DNA from 3 places in the Pseudoalteromonas sp. OANN1 genome. Region 3 is predicted to be linked to each of the others. Evidence: predicted binding sites of a transcription regulator. Region 3 holds the regulator's gene; each other region holds the start of a gene.
What was found. The regulator FliA, encoded in region 3, starts transcription of late flagellar genes. The targets are predictions, from matches to a motif close to CTAAAGNTNNNNNNNNNNNNGCCGATA.
Positions count from the first base shown of each region.

Region 1: a site for FliA is predicted at 1,862-1,888, ahead of NH462_RS21495 (DUF5610 domain-containing protein). Genes of this name have one in related genera too.
Region 2: a site for FliA is predicted at 3,040-3,066, ahead of NH462_RS22045 (HAMP domain-containing methyl-accepting chemotaxis protein). Genes of this name have one in related genera too.

Region 1 is NZ_JAMXSE010000034.1:51,975-57,552, reverse strand. It holds gene murI (glutamate racemase) at 1-642, opposite strand, end outside; gene NH462_RS21495 (DUF5610 domain-containing protein) at 706-1,833, opposite strand; gene trmA (tRNA (uridine(54)-C5)-methyltransferase TrmA) at 1,998-3,092, shown strand; gene NH462_RS21485 (DUF523 domain-containing protein) at 3,096-3,560, opposite strand; gene NH462_RS21480 (thiol:disulfide interchange protein DsbA/DsbL) at 3,609-4,238, opposite strand; gene NH462_RS21475 (thiol:disulfide interchange protein DsbA/DsbL) at 4,257-4,880, opposite strand; gene NH462_RS21470 (serine/threonine protein kinase) at 4,897-5,578, opposite strand, start outside.
Region 2 is NZ_JAMXSE010000036.1:30,605-36,182, reverse strand. It holds gene phoB (phosphate regulon transcriptional regulator PhoB) at 1-461, shown strand, start outside; gene phoR (phosphate regulon sensor histidine kinase PhoR) at 513-1,841, shown strand; gene NH462_RS22050 (phosphate ABC transporter substrate-binding protein) at 1,919-2,887, shown strand; gene NH462_RS22045 (HAMP domain-containing methyl-accepting chemotaxis protein) at 3,098-4,720, shown strand; gene NH462_RS22040 (phosphate ABC transporter substrate-binding protein) at 4,798-5,205, opposite strand; gene NH462_RS22035 (porin) at 5,217-5,578, opposite strand, start outside.
Region 3 is NZ_JAMXSE010000006.1:214,280-219,857, reverse strand. It holds partial or broken gene NH462_RS08000 (chemotaxis protein CheA) at 1-1,744, opposite strand, end outside; gene NH462_RS07995 (protein phosphatase CheZ) at 1,758-2,534, opposite strand; gene cheY (chemotaxis response regulator CheY) at 2,554-2,937, opposite strand; gene NH462_RS07985 (RNA polymerase sigma factor FliA) at 2,980-3,714, opposite strand; gene NH462_RS07980 (MinD/ParA family protein) at 3,717-4,577, opposite strand; gene flhF (flagellar biosynthesis protein FlhF) at 4,570-5,578, opposite strand, start outside.

The DNA of each region.
Region 1 (5,578 bases), on a different contig from region 3:
GCGATTGGCTATTGCTTTGCCTGAATCAACCAGCTCAACATGCTTCTGTAAGCAATTCTTGATATCGTGAGCTATCAAAGGAAAATGTGTACATCCCAACACTAGCCTATCAACAGTGGCAGGAATGTTAAGCCGAGCTATTTCCTCGCAAAGTGCATCTTTATCCAACTCGTTATGCCAATAAAAGTACTCAGCGATCCTTACAAGCTCCGTTGAATGCAGAGTTTCAACTTTACAACCTGAGGTAAAATCCATGATGAGCTTATGCGTATAAGCATTATTTGACGTTGCAGGTGTTGCCAATAGTGCGATGTGCTTGGTCTTTGAACTAGACGCAGCAGGCTTAACAGCGGGAACAACGCCTATAATTGGAATATGGGTATGTTTTCTGGCTTCTTCTAATGCGTATGTTGAAGCGGTATTACATGCAATAACGATAAGATCAACATTGCCCAAGCATTGCTGTTGCCAACAAATAAGCCCCTTGATACGTGATTTGATTAGCTCTTGAGGCTGAAGGCCATATGGGAGAAAAGCGTTGTCCATAACATAACTAAATGAAACCCCCTGCAAACATGCCTTTAAGTGCGACAGCACACTGGTGCCACCGATCCCTGAATCGAAAACCAAAATATGCGACAAACTTCATACCTCAAATCAAAGAAGTATGAAGTTTGCCATGAGTCCTCGCGAAAATAAACTGGCTTAGCTTGTTTGTTTTTGCTCTACTTGCTCTTTATTTAGTTCATTCAGTTTACTAAAAAAGCTACTAGCATAATCCAGAAACTCATTTAGTCTCGACTGACCTTCATTCATCCAAGCAAGCAGGTTTGGCAACTCCTTATCGGCATTGAGTCCCTTAGCTTGTTCTTGCATATCTGCTAACTGCTTATTGAGTGGCATAAATGCCTTCTCTAACTCCTTCATTGGATTGCCTTGCTGATATTGAGCAATCGCAGCTGACGTTTTACTTTGTCTTAGATCCATCGTGAAATTAGTGATCTGATCAGAGTTTAAGCTAAGCGACTTTGCCAAATCGAAAGCTTCATCGTATTCGCCACCGAAAAAAGAGTCACTGACATTGCGGATATCTTCCATCATATCGTTAATTGCCTGCTGCTCCTCTTCGTTCAACTCACCATTTACCTTAATTGAGAAACTGACCTCATGAGAGGACTTAGTGCCATATGCCATGCCATAATCATTACCTTTTTGTGCAACACTCGCAGCGGCTCCCTGAGAATACGCATCGGAGAATGAAATAACGACTTCATCCCCTTCAGCAGTTGTAAATGCATATTCAGCCTGATTAGAGAGACTCGCAAACTGTGCGGCACTGATCGCTAATGCCTTTGGCGATTTTTCTTCAAACAGCTCTTTTTCAAAATCATCTAAACCTTTAAAAATCCCTTCTCGTGACTTTTCAATACCATCTTCGATGTCGGGATTGAAAGCGCCCATGCCTTTTAACTCTTCGCTGGCTTCATCAATCCCCTGTAACACGCCCTTACGTGCCCCATCGAGCATGGATTTCAATTCGTCATCATTTTTGCCGTCGACTTTGGCTTTCTTCACTGCACCCTGAACAAAATCGAGTACATTTTTGACAATAGATTCAAAATCAAATAGTGGCTTGTCTTTTTTATCTTGTGTCGGTTTCTCAATCCCCAACGCTTCTGCTAGCTTATCATCAAGAATTTTAGCCGCTAGCTTAGATTTATTCCCCGCATAGCTGTCTGAATTAATTTGGATGTTTGGTCCTATCCCTTTGCTCTTTCCAGGCTTATGCTGCATCGCTGGATTGAGCAACTGATTTAATTGCCCGATTTTCATGGTATGCCCTCCAATATATTAGTTAGATTATCGGCATATTTGCGCAAAGCTAAAGTATAATGATTAAAAAAACAGCAAACCAGACGCATCAGTGATGCTAGACTGGACAAATTAGCAACGCTCCCTAAAATAGCGCCTCTTAATTCAACATAGATGGTTTTAGCATGGCAGTAATAAAAATTGATGATTCAGCATACGAGCAACAGTTAGCAGATAAAGCTGAGCGTATCACAACACAATTTGCACAGTTTAATGCACCAGCACTTGAAGTGTATGAGTCTGCAACTCGCCATTACCGCCAGCGCTGTGAATTTAGAGTATGGCATGAGGGTGAAGATCTGTTTCACATCATGTTTGACCAGCAAACAAAAGAAAAGATCCGTGTTGATAGCTTTGATCCTGGTGCGCTGCTTGTCAATGAAATGATGCAGGTGATGATACATCAGCTGAAAGGCAACGAAATATTGCGTCGTAAACTGTTTCAGATCGACTATCTCACTACGCTGAGCGGTGAAGTACTGATCAGCTTACTTTATCACAAGCAGTTAGATGAAGCGTGGCAAACTGCCATGCAGACATTAAGAACCGAGTTGCAACAAACCTACAAAGTTGATTTTATAGGTCGTGCTAGAAAACAAAAGATTGTGTTTGGCAATGACTATGTAACTGAAAAGCTAAGCGTTGACGGTAAAGAATATATTTATCAGCAGGTTGAGAACAGCTTTACGCAACCGAATGCGGAAGTGAATCAGAAAATGCTAGCTTGGGCGCAGTCCATTAGTGAACCGCTAAGCAACGATCTACTTGAGCTTTATTGTGGTAACGGTAACTTTTCAATTGCACTGGCTGGTTCATTCAATAAAGTGCTGGCTACTGAGATCTCTAAATCATCAGTAAAGTCTGCACAATTTAATATTGCAGCAAACAAAGTCGATAACTTAGATATTATTCGTATGTCGAGTGAAGAGTTTACACAAGCCATGAAAGGGCAGAAGTTTTCTCGATTAGATGGTATTGATTTACAGTCCTATGATTGCCAAACGATTCTTGTCGACCCGCCTCGTGCTGGTATGGATGAATTGACCTGTCGCTTAGTTAGCAACTACGACAACATTATTTATATCTCATGCAATCCAGACACGTTAGAGCGTGATTTAGCCTTGTTATGTGAAACACATAAAATCGCACGTATGGCGATTTTCGATCAGTTCCCCTATACCCATCATATTGAATCTGGCGTTTACTTAGTGCGAAAGTGATCTCTAACGATTACGACTGGCTGCCATCGCTTTGATAAGTGCTGGCAGTTGAGTTTCGCTAAAGACTTGAATACCGGATTGCTGCAATAAAGACGCCGTCAGCCCCTGCCCTACTATTTTTTTACCTGTATGACTACCATCGTAAATCAGATTGCTACCGCAAGACGGACTGGACTCTTTTAACAACGCAAACTTTATATCGTGCTGAAGACAAGCCGCTAGCGCTTTTTTAGCACCGAGTTCAAACGCAGAGGTAAAATCATCCCCTTGTTTACTCAAAACTTTACCATCTACTATTTCAGCCGATGGACGAGGTGTTGGTAAACCACCTGATACTTCAGGGCATAGCGGTAAGACCCAATTTTTTTGCCGCCAATACTGCAAGGTATTGTCTTGAAGGCTTTGTGAAGAGGCGTCATACCTCACCGGATAACCTAATAAACAACTAGAAACTAAAATCTTAAACATAAAAAAGCCCCGCAACAATTGCAGGGCTAGTCTAATACAAATTAGGTTTTATTTCTTTGCTAAATAATTCACCAAAGCAGCAATTTGCTCAGGCTTAGTCGTACCAGACTCACGAAGCAATAGCTTGTATTTACCGTTTACCACGAACATTGGTACCCCTGTTAGCGCGCCTTTATCAGAAAGGGTCTTCTGCATACGCTGCATTTTTGATGTTTTGGTACGAACGGAGAAACTAGCATAAAGTTTATCAAATTTCTCTTCTTCAACACCTTGCGCAATAAAGATATCTTTTACATCAGCAAGTTCATTGATTTTTGCACGCTTGCCATGAATGTGATTAAACATGGCTGCAATTATCTTGTCTTTTTGAGGCAGCACTTCTGCAGTTGCAAGTGCTTGCGCCAACACCTGTTGGATCTCAGGCTCCCTTGGACCAACAAAATCTATGTGACTCTTTTTAAACTTAACGCCCTCATCTAGCTTTGGTTTAACGTCAACGATTAAATTTTCCATTGCGTTACAGGCTGGACAATAAAAAGAAAAATACTCCATTACCTCAGGCTTTTTCGTGCCACGCTCGGCAATAACTTCATAATGTACACCTTCTTCAAATGGCGCAGCCTGAGCAAGAAGAGGAAGCATTAGTGCAACCGCTAAGCCTTTTAATACTTTCAACATACTAACTTTCTCCAGTCCTTATTTTTTTAATAGATATGCGATCAATTCATCAAGCTGCTCTTGGCTCTTGATACCTTTCATTTCGATTCTGTATTTGTCGTTTACGATAAAAGTTGGAACGCCTGTAAGCGCCCCCGCTTCAGAAAACTTTTCTTGTGCTTTAAGCATGTTATTTTCAGCACTCACTACTGGCATGCTCGTTACAGCCTGATCAAACTTTTCAGCAGAAATCCCATTTAACTCCATTAGCGTTTTCAAATCTTTAATGTCTAACAGTTTGTTTCTTTCAACATGAATAGCATTAAAAATCTTCTCAGCAATCACATCCGCTTTGCCTGCTTGATCAGCAATAATATAGGCATAGCTTAGGTTGCTCTGCGTTTCTGTAGGAACGCCTCGCAGGAAGTTCACATGGCTTTTTTCAAAGTACGCCCCATCAGGTAAATTCTTTTCAATCGCTTTAGCAATTGGCTCAAAGCGGAAACAGTGCGGACAGTAAAAGGAGAAAAACTCGGTAACTTTCTCTGATTCACTCTGTTCGGTTGTTAAGGTTGTGTAGTGCTCACCTTCGGTAAAGTCTGAAGCCATCGCAGCAATGGGCAAAAGTAATGCAATAAGTGCGATTTTTAATTTTTTTAGCATGTTACTCTCTCTAATTTTAAGGAAATAGGCTCAAACTTGGTTCATCTAATGCAGCAAATTGCTCTTTTAACGCTAAGATCTGTTGTTCCCAGTATTTGTCTGTCGCAAACCAAGAAAAGTTCCGTTCGAATGCAGGATCCTGCCAGCGCTGTGCCAACCAAGCCATATAATTCACCATTCTCATGGCACGTAGCGGCTCAATTAACGCAAGCTCTTTTGAATCAAACGGCATAAATTCTTCGTAACCCATAAGTAGGGTATCTAACTGTACCAATTGCTCGTTGCGGTCGCCATTTAACATCATCCACAAGTCCTGTATTGCAGGGCCTTGCTGACAATCGTCAAGATCCACCAACATCAATTGATCTCTAGACCACAATAAATTTCCAGCATGACAATCCCCATGAAGCCGAAGTGTTTTGGCAACTTGATACTTTGAGGTTGCTTTGTTAATAACTTGCTCAAGAATAGTAACAAATGGAGTATGTAGATGACTAGGCACTAACTGGCTTTTTAGCAGTGTTTGTTGCGCATCAACCAAAAAACGCTGGGTATTGAGCTGTGGTCTATGCTCGAATGCTCGCTCAGCCGACAGACAATGCAAGCGCCCTAGGTAACGGCCTAAAATTTCTAAATGGTCTAGATTATCGAGCTCGAACTGGCGTCCACCAACGCTTGGAAACAACGTATAGCGATAA
Region 2 (5,578 bases), on a different contig from region 3:
TCCCAATCATCATGCTAACGGCAAGAGGTGAAGAGGAAGACAAAGTTAAAGGATTAGAGGTTGGTGCGGATGATTATGTGACAAAGCCTTTCTCTCCCAAAGAGCTAATGGCTCGTATCAAAGCGGTAATGCGCCGAGTTTCGCCGACGTCGCTAGAAGAAGCGATAGAAGTTCACGGATTACGTTTAGACCCTATTTCTCACCGAGTGACATCTGCGGGCACTGAGTTAGATATGGGGCCAACAGAGTTTCGTTTATTACATTTCTTCATGACACACCCTGAACGTGTTTATAGCCGTGAACAGCTGTTAGATCACGTATGGGGTACTAACGTGTACGTTGAAGATCGCACTGTAGACGTTCATATTCGTCGCTTACGTAAAGCTATCGCACCGCTTGGTCACGATCGCTTAGTGCAAACCGTACGTGGTGCAGGTTACCGCTTTTCGAGTAAACTGTAATTAGTATTCCAAGAGGAACTGAATTATTTGGTTCCTAAATGGATTTAGTCTATGTATCGAGTGATTGATAAACAGGCGTTAACAAGACGCCTGTTTTTGTATTTCCTACCACTAGCCTTAATTGGCTATTTAGTCAGTGCACCTTTTCTGTTTCTTTTCATCGGTGCTTTCGTCTTATTAGTTTGGCATTACAAACAACTCTATCGTTTGAGCGACTGGCTGCTCAACCAACGTAGTTTTAATCCACCTGAAGGTAAGGGCGCTTGGGAACAAGTGTTTGAAGGGATCTATCAACTTCAGCAACGTAATCGCAAAAAGCGTAATGAACTCGCTGAACTGATCCGACGCTTTCGTGAGGGGGCTGAAGCTATCCCTGACGCTGTCGTTGTACTGCAACAAGATCTCAGTATTGTGTGGTGTAACCAATTAGCCTTGAAAGTGTTAGGTTTGCAATGGCCTACAGATCATGGTCAAAGATTGGATAACCTTATCCGAGACCCTAAATTTGTAAAGTACATGCATGAACATCGCTTTGATGAAGCATTAGAGCTTGAGACTGGGCTTGCACATGAGCAAGTGTTGGAAATACGAGTAATGCCTTATGCCGAACAGCTTATGCTAGTGGCGCGTGATGTTAGCCGACTAAAGCAATTAGAGCAGATGCGCAAAGACTTTGTCGCAAACGTATCTCATGAACTAAGGACGCCCCTAACCGTCATGGCTGGCTACCTAGAGATGATGGATAGCGATAATATGCCACCCCCTGCGATGTGGGCTAAAGCACATGGCACTATGATAGATCAGTGTAAACGGATGGATAGTCTGGTAAATCAACTTCTTTCCTTGTCTCGAATCGAAGGGGCGAGAAAGCAAGACAATGACAAAGCCGTAAATATCCCCGCCATGCTTGATCTCATTCATACCGAAGCGAAGTCACTTAATCAGGAGAAGGGCCATGAGCTCATTTTTGATATTGATCCGACTTTGGATATCAAAGGGGCTGGGGATGAGTTACGTAGTGCTTACTCAAATTTAATTTTTAATGCTATTCATTACACCAAACCCGGTGGGCACATTCATGTACGTTGGTATTTAGAAAACGACTTGCCGACGTTTAGTGTTGTCGATAATGGCGATGGTATCGCGCCTGAACACATTAACCGACTAACTGAACGCTTTTACCGTGTGGATAAAGCACGAAGTCGAAAAACAGGTGGCTCGGGTCTTGGTTTAGCAATTACTAAACATGTGTTGTCTCGCCATGACTCAGCTTTACATATTGAAAGCAAAGTGGGTGAAGGCTCTCGTTTTTGGTTTGCTTTCCCCAAACAAAAGCGAATTTTTATGACAAATGATGAAAGTCATAAAAGTGTAATTTAAGAGTAATTTTATTGTCATTTTATCGCTGCACAATGAGCTGCGTAAAATAACTGGGACCAACAACTGGAGTGACCCCAATGAAATTTAAAAGCTTAGTTGCCGCAATGGGTGTGGCTATTACTACATTAGTTTCTACTCAAGTATCTGCTTTAGACGAAAAGTTACCAGAGTATAATAAAACCAGCGGTATCTCAGGAAACTTCTCTTCTGTAGGTTCTGATACGCTTGCCAACATGATGACGTTTTGGGCAGAAGAATATAAAAGAATTTACCCTAACGTAAATATCCAAATCCAAGCTGCTGGTTCTTCTACTGCGCCACCAGCACTAACGGAAGCAACGGCAAACTTCGGCCCAATGAGCCGTAAGATGAAGTCAAAAGAAATTGAAGCTTTTGAAAAGCGTTATGGTTATAAGCCAACAGAAATCCGCGTAGCAATTGATGCGCTGGCGGTATTTGTACACAAAGATAACCCAATTGAAGGCTTAACAATTGAACAGGTTGATTCAATCTTCTCTTCAACACGCAAATGTGGTTCGGCAGCACAGGCAAATCGCTGGAGTGATGTTGGTCTAACGGGTGATTGGGCTGCAAAAGATATTCAGCTTTATGGTCGTAACTCAGTATCTGGTACTTATGGTTACTTCAAGAAAAAAGCACTGTGTAAAGGCGACTTCCGCAATAATGTTAATGAGCAGCCAGGTTCTGCGTCTGTAGTACAGTCTATCTCGTCTTCAGTGAATGCGATTGGTTATTCTGGTATTGGTTATAAAACGTCAGGCGTACGTACCGTACCACTAGCGAAAAAAGGCACGAACTACGTTGATGCAACATTAGAAAATGTGGCACAGGGTAAATACCCACTGTCTCGATTCCTATACCTATATGTGAACAAGCACCCTAATAAAGAATTAGCACCTATCGAGGCTGAATTCTTGAAGATGGTGTTGTCTAAAGAAGGTCAAAAGATTGTTGAGAAAGACGGTTATGTTCCTCTTTCTAGCGAAATGGCGACACGCGAATTGAAAAAGTTAGGTTTACTTTAATCAATTACTCAACCCACTAATTACTTGTTGTTATTGATGCCGCTCATTGAGCGGCATTTTTTTATTTTCACACTTCTATGTTCCCAGATTGAATAATTTGTTTAAATCTTCATCCTCAAGCGGCAAAAAAGCTGGAAATATTCTATATTTAGTTAAAATTTATAATAAATCAGTCGATAATGAACTCGTCTTACTTCAAAAGGTGTATATATGAGTCTAGGTACTGCTTTTGCTGATCTTAGTATCACCAAAAAGATCCACGCAATTACGCTCGTTGCGGTTGTCGCTTTTGTGGTTATCGTGTTTGTTAATTACAACGCTATTAGTTCTAACCAAAGGGCCTTAAATGAATTAGAGGAGCAGACATATAAAATTCTTAACCTCGCCACAGAAAACGCAAATAAGCTGCAGAATTTAGATGAACTATTCACTCAAGCTGTAACCTTCGGGGATGCTGAATTATTAGATAAAGCAAAAGAATATCAACAGCAAATCCAGGCTAACTTGCAAAAAATTGAGTCGGTACAAAGTGGCTTTATGCCCTCAGATAATAGCGACGAACTTGCACAATACGGCAAAATTGCGCAACAAATTGCTGGAGGAATGATAGATGGTACAGCTGATTTTTCCCGTATCCAAGAAGATGCCAAAAAGAAAACTGAAATCTACGAAGGCTTAGTCGCAGATTTTACCAAGGCTAAAACGAACGCGAATGATCGTTTTGTTGAATTACTTCAAAATACCGAAGAGCGCTCAGCAAACGCGCTCACGATAATGTTGATTGTGGCCGTTATTTCTTTACTTGTGCTGGTTTTCTTAGCGGTTGTGATTGCAAGAGGTATTGGTAACTCAGCTAAGGATGCGGCGCAAAATCTGAAACTATTAGCGCAAGGGCAAGGCTCCTTGTCCACCACGCTCAATGTACGCTCTCACGATGAAATTGGCCAAGTATCCATAAACTTCAATGAATTTGTTGCGTTACTAAAAGGGGCGGTTGTCGAGGTGATGAGTGTCGTCGAGCCTTTGATGAAAGACTCAAGTCGTCTTGTTCAGGGGATGGAAAAAGCTGAAGGGGCAACGAATCAACAAACGCACGACGCGGAAGTGGTACGTCAATCTATGGAAGAAATGCGGTTAAGTGTGGGTGATATCTCTCACTCGGCGTCACAGGCGTCTGATGCTGCGCAGCTGGCCGAACAGGAAGTTGAGCAGAGTAAGCGCCAAATTCAGGTGTCAGTTAACGAGTCACAAGCATTAAGTGAAGAAATTAATCATGCAGCAGAGACGATCAATAAGTTAGCTGATGATACGCAGAACGTGACGCAAATCTTAAATGTGATCACATCAATTGCTGAGCAAACCAATTTACTTGCCTTGAATGCTGCGATTGAGGCGGCTCGTGCTGGTGAGCAAGGTCGAGGTTTTGCGGTGGTTGCCGATGAAGTCCGCGAATTAGCCTCAAGAACAGCAAAGTCGACCAACGAGATAAGAGAGCTTTTAAATGTGCTAACAGAAGCGGCAAATCAAGCGGTGAAAGCAATGACAAGCGCAAGCAGTATGGCAATTAATAACGCTGAAGCTGCAGCACAAACCGGGCAGTCGATTGAGCAGATAGCAGCACAAATCCTGTCAATTAATAGCATGAATGGTCAAATTGCTGCGGCAACGGAAGAGCAGACTTCCGTGGCGGCTATGGTAGTAAATAATGTGACATCTATGCACCAGTCTTTCCAAGACACAATGCAAGCGTTGAATGAAGTACAAGACGTTGCAGAGAATCTCCATGTATTGTCCGACAACTTGAAAGATGCAACCTCAAAATTTAGAGTCTAGGACTTTATCAAAGAGAAATCATAAACGATAAATAAAAACAGCCACATTAAGTGGCTGTTTTTATTTGATAAGGAATATTAGTATTTACCTATCACTTTGACGGCACTGGTTACTTTACTTGCATCAATATAACCAATTGCGTCTGCATTGCTCGAAACAAAATCGATTACCGCTTGGTCGCTATCTAGCTTCTTCGGAGGTGTTCCCTTTCCGGTGAATACTAATTTAGACCAATGAGCATTTAGCTGAGAGCTCGATTTACCAATCACTTTGTCGTTAAATTCGTCAAATACAGCATTGCCATCCTGATTCACAGGGGTCGCACTACTACCATCGGCAAATGATTTGCTTTTGCCAAGGAATAACTTTTTGATAGTACCGTCATCCACAGTCGATGCATTTGCTGAGTTCACGATAACAGCAACATCTGCTAAAGTTGCCTGGCTGGCTAACAGTAGCCCTAAGGTCATTATTTTTTTGATCATATTAGCCTCCGTTAGAATACTAAATCGATACCGAAGCTCAACAGCTCAACTTTTTGATCTGTTAGCGTGTTATCGAATTGGTTTAGTTCAATTTTGAACGCAGCTGATGGATGGAAGTCATAACGAGCACCAATACTCCACGTTTCTGATTCTGCACGAGCGCCTGCAAGCGCACCATTAACAAGTGTTCTTAAATAAGGTGCATTTGGATTGGTTGGATCGGTCGTGACAGGAATGGTTACACCATTTGGAGCGGTGATGGTGAGTGGGACAGAGTTAAACTCGTCGTTCTCATTCTTATCTTCATTGTGTTCGTAGGTTAGGTGGAGTGTCCACGTATCAATCCGATAACCGATAGATGCATAGTACTGTT
Region 3 (5,578 bases):
GAGTGATCTTCGTTTTAACAACGTCCATCCCAACACCACGACCAGAAATGTCTGAGATTTGTTCTTTTGTTGAAAACCCTGGTGCAAAGATCAAATTATAGGCTTCGGTATCGGACAGTCGGCTTGCTTGATCGGAGTCAATCACGCCTTTATTTATAGCAATTTTTTTGAGCTTTTCAGGATCCATACCGGCGCCATCATCTCGAATCGTGAGAAGAATATGATCTCCCTCCTGAGATGCTGATAATGTGACCGTACCCATTCTTGGTTTGCCCGACGCTTCGCGTACGTCAGGCATTTCAATGCCGTGATCTACTGAGTTTCTCACTAAGTGGACCAATGGATCTGCAAGCGCTTCAACCAAGTTTTTATCTAAATCCGTTTCTTCGCCTTGTAAAACTAGGTTGATTTCTTTTTTCAAGCTGCGAGCAAGGTCTCTCACTACTCGAGGAAAGCGACCAAATACCTTTTTGATTGGCTGCATCCGTGTTTTCATCACGGCACCCTGCAAATCAGCAGTGACCACATCAAGGTTCGAAATAGCTTTACCCATGCTTTCACTGTTGGTGTTATTCGCTAAGCTAACCAAACGGTTACGAACCAATACTAATTCGCCAACCATATTCATGATTTCATCAAGACGTTTAGTATCAACTCGGACCGTGGTCTCAGCTTGTGCCGCAGGTTTCTTCGCAGCGGCTGGTGTGGAAGCTTTTGCAGGCTCGGGCTCTTTTTGCGGTGCTGGTGCTGGAGTCGCAGGCTTAGCTTCAACTTTGGGCGCAGGCTTTGGTGCAGGTTTCGGCGCTGGCGCGGCTTTAACAGGCTCTGGTTGCGCAGGTTTAGTCTCTGAAACCTCTACTGGCGATTCATCGACCGCTTTAGGTGCACTGCCTTTACCATGAAGCTCGTCCAACAAAGCTTCAAACTCATCGTCGGTAATTTCTTCGTCGCCAGTAGACCCACTTGGGGCTGCTGGTGAGGTTGATTTAGCCTTAGGTTCACTCGCTTCTGGGGCAACAGCATCTTCTGCATTTGGTGCTCCACCGAATTTACCAACACCATGAAGTTCATCTAAGAGGTTATCGAATTCGTCATCGGTGATATCACCATCATCTGCGGTTGATACAGCTTCAGGTTTAGTTGCCGGAGCAACAGCAGGCGCATTACCCGAACCGTGTAATTCATCTAAAAGATTTTCAAATTCTTCTTCTGTTATCTCATCGATGCTGGAGCCGCTATCATCGCCTGAGCCAACATCGGCGTCGAATAAAATATCATCAGCACTTAAATCTGGCACCACAGGTTCTGGCTCAGAAGTAGGTTCGTCAATCACTTCACTGACTTCGTCTTCAGATGCAGGCTGGCTAAGTTTGTGGAGTGTTTCAAGCAACACAGGGTCGGCCGCTTCTGGTTCCTCACGGTTTTGAATACAAGCGAACATTTCGTTGATCGTATCCAAAGATTGCAAAATAACATCCATCAGTTCGGAAGTTACTTTTCGTTGCCCTTGTCGTAGTACATCAAACACGTTCTCCGCACCGTGACAGGCATCGACCAGTTCGGTCATACCTAGGAAGCCAGCCCCACCTTTTACGGTATGGAAGCCACGGAAAATCGCATTGAGAAGTTCTTTATCTTCAGGATTATTTTCTAGTTCAACAAGCTGTTCAGATAACAGTTCTAATATTTCGCCTGCTTCAACAAGAAAGTCCTGCAAGATATCTTCATCGACTTCAAAGCTCATACACACTCTCCAACTAGAAGCCTAAACTAGATAGCAAGTCATCGACTTCGTCTTGACCAGAAACCACGTCATCTCGCGATTCAGCGTCAATAATTGGACCTTCAGGTCCAGACAATTCATCACTGATAGTCTCAGTTGTTTTTATTTCGTTTTCATTCGCTTTCACAGCAGTTGAAGGCGCTTCATCTGAAGTACCAAAAACAGTCAGGAGGTGAATGAGACTATCTTCTACTTCTCTCACAAGCTCAATGACGCGCCGAATAACCTGCCCAGTCAAATCCTGATAGTCCTGAGCCATCAGCACATTAGTCATTAAACCTTGTAATTCGTCTGTACGTGTCTTTGAAGTCTGCATAAAGCTGTCGAGATCATGACACAGAGATTTAAACTCACCGAGTTGAATGTCTCTGCTCATCAATCGATCCCAAGTGGGCTTTATTTGCGCTAACTCATCCGCTAGATTCTGCGCAAGAGGTAAGCTTTCTTCGACCGCGTCCATCGTTTTATTAGCAGCGCTTTCTGTCATTTCCATAACATAATTAAGACGCTGCTTGGCGTCAGGTATAGCCTCTGTCGTGAGATCTGAGAGTCGAGTATCGAGCTCAAAGTTCTTCAAGGACTCGTGTAATTGGCGAGTTAGCTTTCCAACTTCTGCAAATAACTCCGATTGCTCTTTGTTAGCAGCTTCTAAAATCAGCTGGTCAGCTTTTTCTTGTTCACCTTGTTCTAGAAGCTCAACAAGTTGCTTAGCTTGTTCAAGTGTAATTTGAGGCGCAGCATTTACAGACATAGGCCATATCCCCTTGCTGTTAGCCTAGTCGCTCAAATACTTTTTCAAGCTTAGTTTTGAGCGTACCCGCAGTAAACGGCTTAACAATATATCCGTTCACCCCTGCTTGCGCTGCTGCAACAATTTGTTCTTTTTTCGCTTCTGCGGTAACCATCAACACTGGAATGTGCTTAAGCTTTTCATCTGCGCGTATTGCACGAAGCAAATCAATACCTTGCATGCCCGGCATATTCCAATCAGTTACTACAAAGTCAAACTCCTGATTTTGTAGCATCGGAAGTGCTGTACTACCATCATCAGCTTCTTGAACATTGGTAAAGCCTAAATCTCTTAATAGGTTTTTGATTATTCTTCTCATAGTAGAGAAATCATCAACCACGAGAATCTTCATGTTCTTATCCAAAACTTCCTCCAGTGAGGTTCGAACCCAACTATTTTATGTACTCTAATTTATCCAGTCATTGATTTTAGCTTTAAGCTTTATCATTGCCTGACCGTGAATTTGGCTTACTCGAGATTCACTGACATCAAGGATGGCACCAATCTCTTTTAAATTCATTTCGTCGTTATAGTAAAGTGATAAAACCAGAGCATCCCTTTCGGGTAACGCTTTGATAGCATTTACTAAAGACTCGTTAAAACGTTCATTTTTAACGTTATTAAACGGTTTGTCTAGCGCAAAATCGCTGTTTGCTGGGGTTATCACGTCTTCATCAACCCCAAGATCCTCAATACCGATGACTTTACTTGCATTTACATCATGTAAAATATGATGGTACTCATCTAGAGATATATCAAGTTTTTCAGCGATTTCAGTGTCTTTTGGTTCTCGACCAAGGAGAGATTCGAGCTCAGATATAGCTTCTGCAACCATTCTGCTATTTTTGTGAACAGAACGAGGCGCCCAATCACCACGACGGATTTCATCCAGCATTGCGCCTCGAATACGGATCCCGGCAAAGGTCTCGAAACTAGCGCCTTTAGTTGCATCGAAATTTTTAGATGCTTCAATCAACCCAATCATACCTGACTGGATCAGATCGTCGAGTTGCACACTTGCCGGAAGTCGAGCAATCAGGTGGCACGCCACTTTTTTGACAAGTGGAGCATGCCGTTCAACCACCTTATGAATGTGGTCTGAAGTTTGATATCCCGCAGCTCTATTGACCGGAGAAGCCATAATCACCCGTTTACAAGTTGTTCAATGAAAAATTCTAGATGACCGGAAGGTTGATGCGGAATTGGCCATTTCACTGCCTTAGCGGCAAGTCCCTTAATCGCAATCGCCGCAGGAGAACTCGGAAATAAATCCACGATAGCTCTTTGTCTGCGAGAAGATTTACGCATGTTTTCGTCAAACGGTACGGTGGCCACTAATTCCAGTGCTACATCAAGAAAACGGTCTGTAACTTTTGAAAGTTTAGCAAATAATTCTTGCCCTTCACGCATACTGCGGACCATATTGGCAACAATTTTAAAACGATAGACACCATGCTCTCTGCTCAAAACTTTGATCAACGCGTAAGCATCTGTAATGGAAGTCGGTTCATCACACACCACAACCATCACATCTTGTGCAGCTCGAGAGAAGCTCAGAACCATATCTGAGATACCAGCTGCGGTATCAACAATTAATACATCAAATTGCGTGTTAAGCTCGCTAAATGCACGAATAAGTCCTGCATGCTCTGCGGGAGTCAGCTCTACCATACTTTGAGAGCCTGAAGTCGCCGGTACAATTTTAATTCCAGCGGGACCTTCTACGAGAATCTCATCTAGTTCACATTCACCCGACAACACGTGTGACAGATTCTTTTCTACCCTTAGACCTAACATCACATCACAGTTTGCCAAGCCCAAGTCCGCATCTAAAACGAGAACTCGCTGTCCTTGTTGGCCCATAGCGATGGCAGTATTGAGCGAGACGTTGGTTTTACCCACCCCACCTTTTCCACCGGTCACGGCTATTACTTTTACACCCTGGTTGCTATTTTGACTCATTCTACGCAGGCCACTTGCTTGATCTAAAACTGTGTTAATCATACATTCCTACTGACTCTGACGCTACAGGTACACGTCGAGAGTGCTGTGCTTTTATTCTTTTTAAATACAATTGCTCAGCCTTTTTTACTAGCTTTTGAGCATTTGCTACGCGAATGTCTTCTGGCACTCGCTGACCGTTGGTAAGATACCCTATTGGCAAGCGATTTTGAATCGCTATGCTAATTATCTCACCTAAACTTAGACTTTCATCAAGTTTTGTGAAAATACAGCCACTTAAATTTACTTTTTTGAAGTGTCTTACTGTTTCTTGTAACACATTCATTTGTGCTGTCGCACTTAATACTAAATAGCTGCGAATATCTACTCTCGCGCTACGCATAAGTGTATTTAACTGTTCAGTTAAGCGCAAATCTCTTTGACTCATTCCCGCTGTATCTATTAATACTAGACGCTTATTGCGTAAATGATAAAGCACTTCTGCAAGTTCATTTGCATCTTTAACTTGCTTAACCGGACAACCAATGATTCTACCATAGGTAGCTAACTGCTCGTAAGCGCCAATTCTGTAGGTATCTGTCGTTATTAACGCCACTTTATCTGCACCGTATTTTTGTGCACCTAATGCCGCTAATTTTGCAACCGTTGTGGTTTTACCAACACCAGTTGGACCCACCATCGCAAATACTCCACCTTGACGAAGAATATCATTGTTAGTGGTGTGCATTTGGTTGATCACCATGTTTAACAATGCATTCCAGGCTTCTTTACGAGACACATCATCAGGGATAAAGCATGCCATTTGCTCAGCGACATCTTTGTCTATTCCCATTCCTTCCAGACGGTCAACAAGACACGCACGGGTTGGATCACGACGAGCCATTTCTTGTTTCATTAGACCAGATACTTGATGTTCAAGTAATTGACGAATAGCGTTCATTTCTTCGCGCATTGCACTCATTTCGTCAGGCTTGGCATTTAACTCAGGTAAATCATCACCAAAACCGTTGTCTAACTCATCCGACTCGCCCCAATGCTGTGGC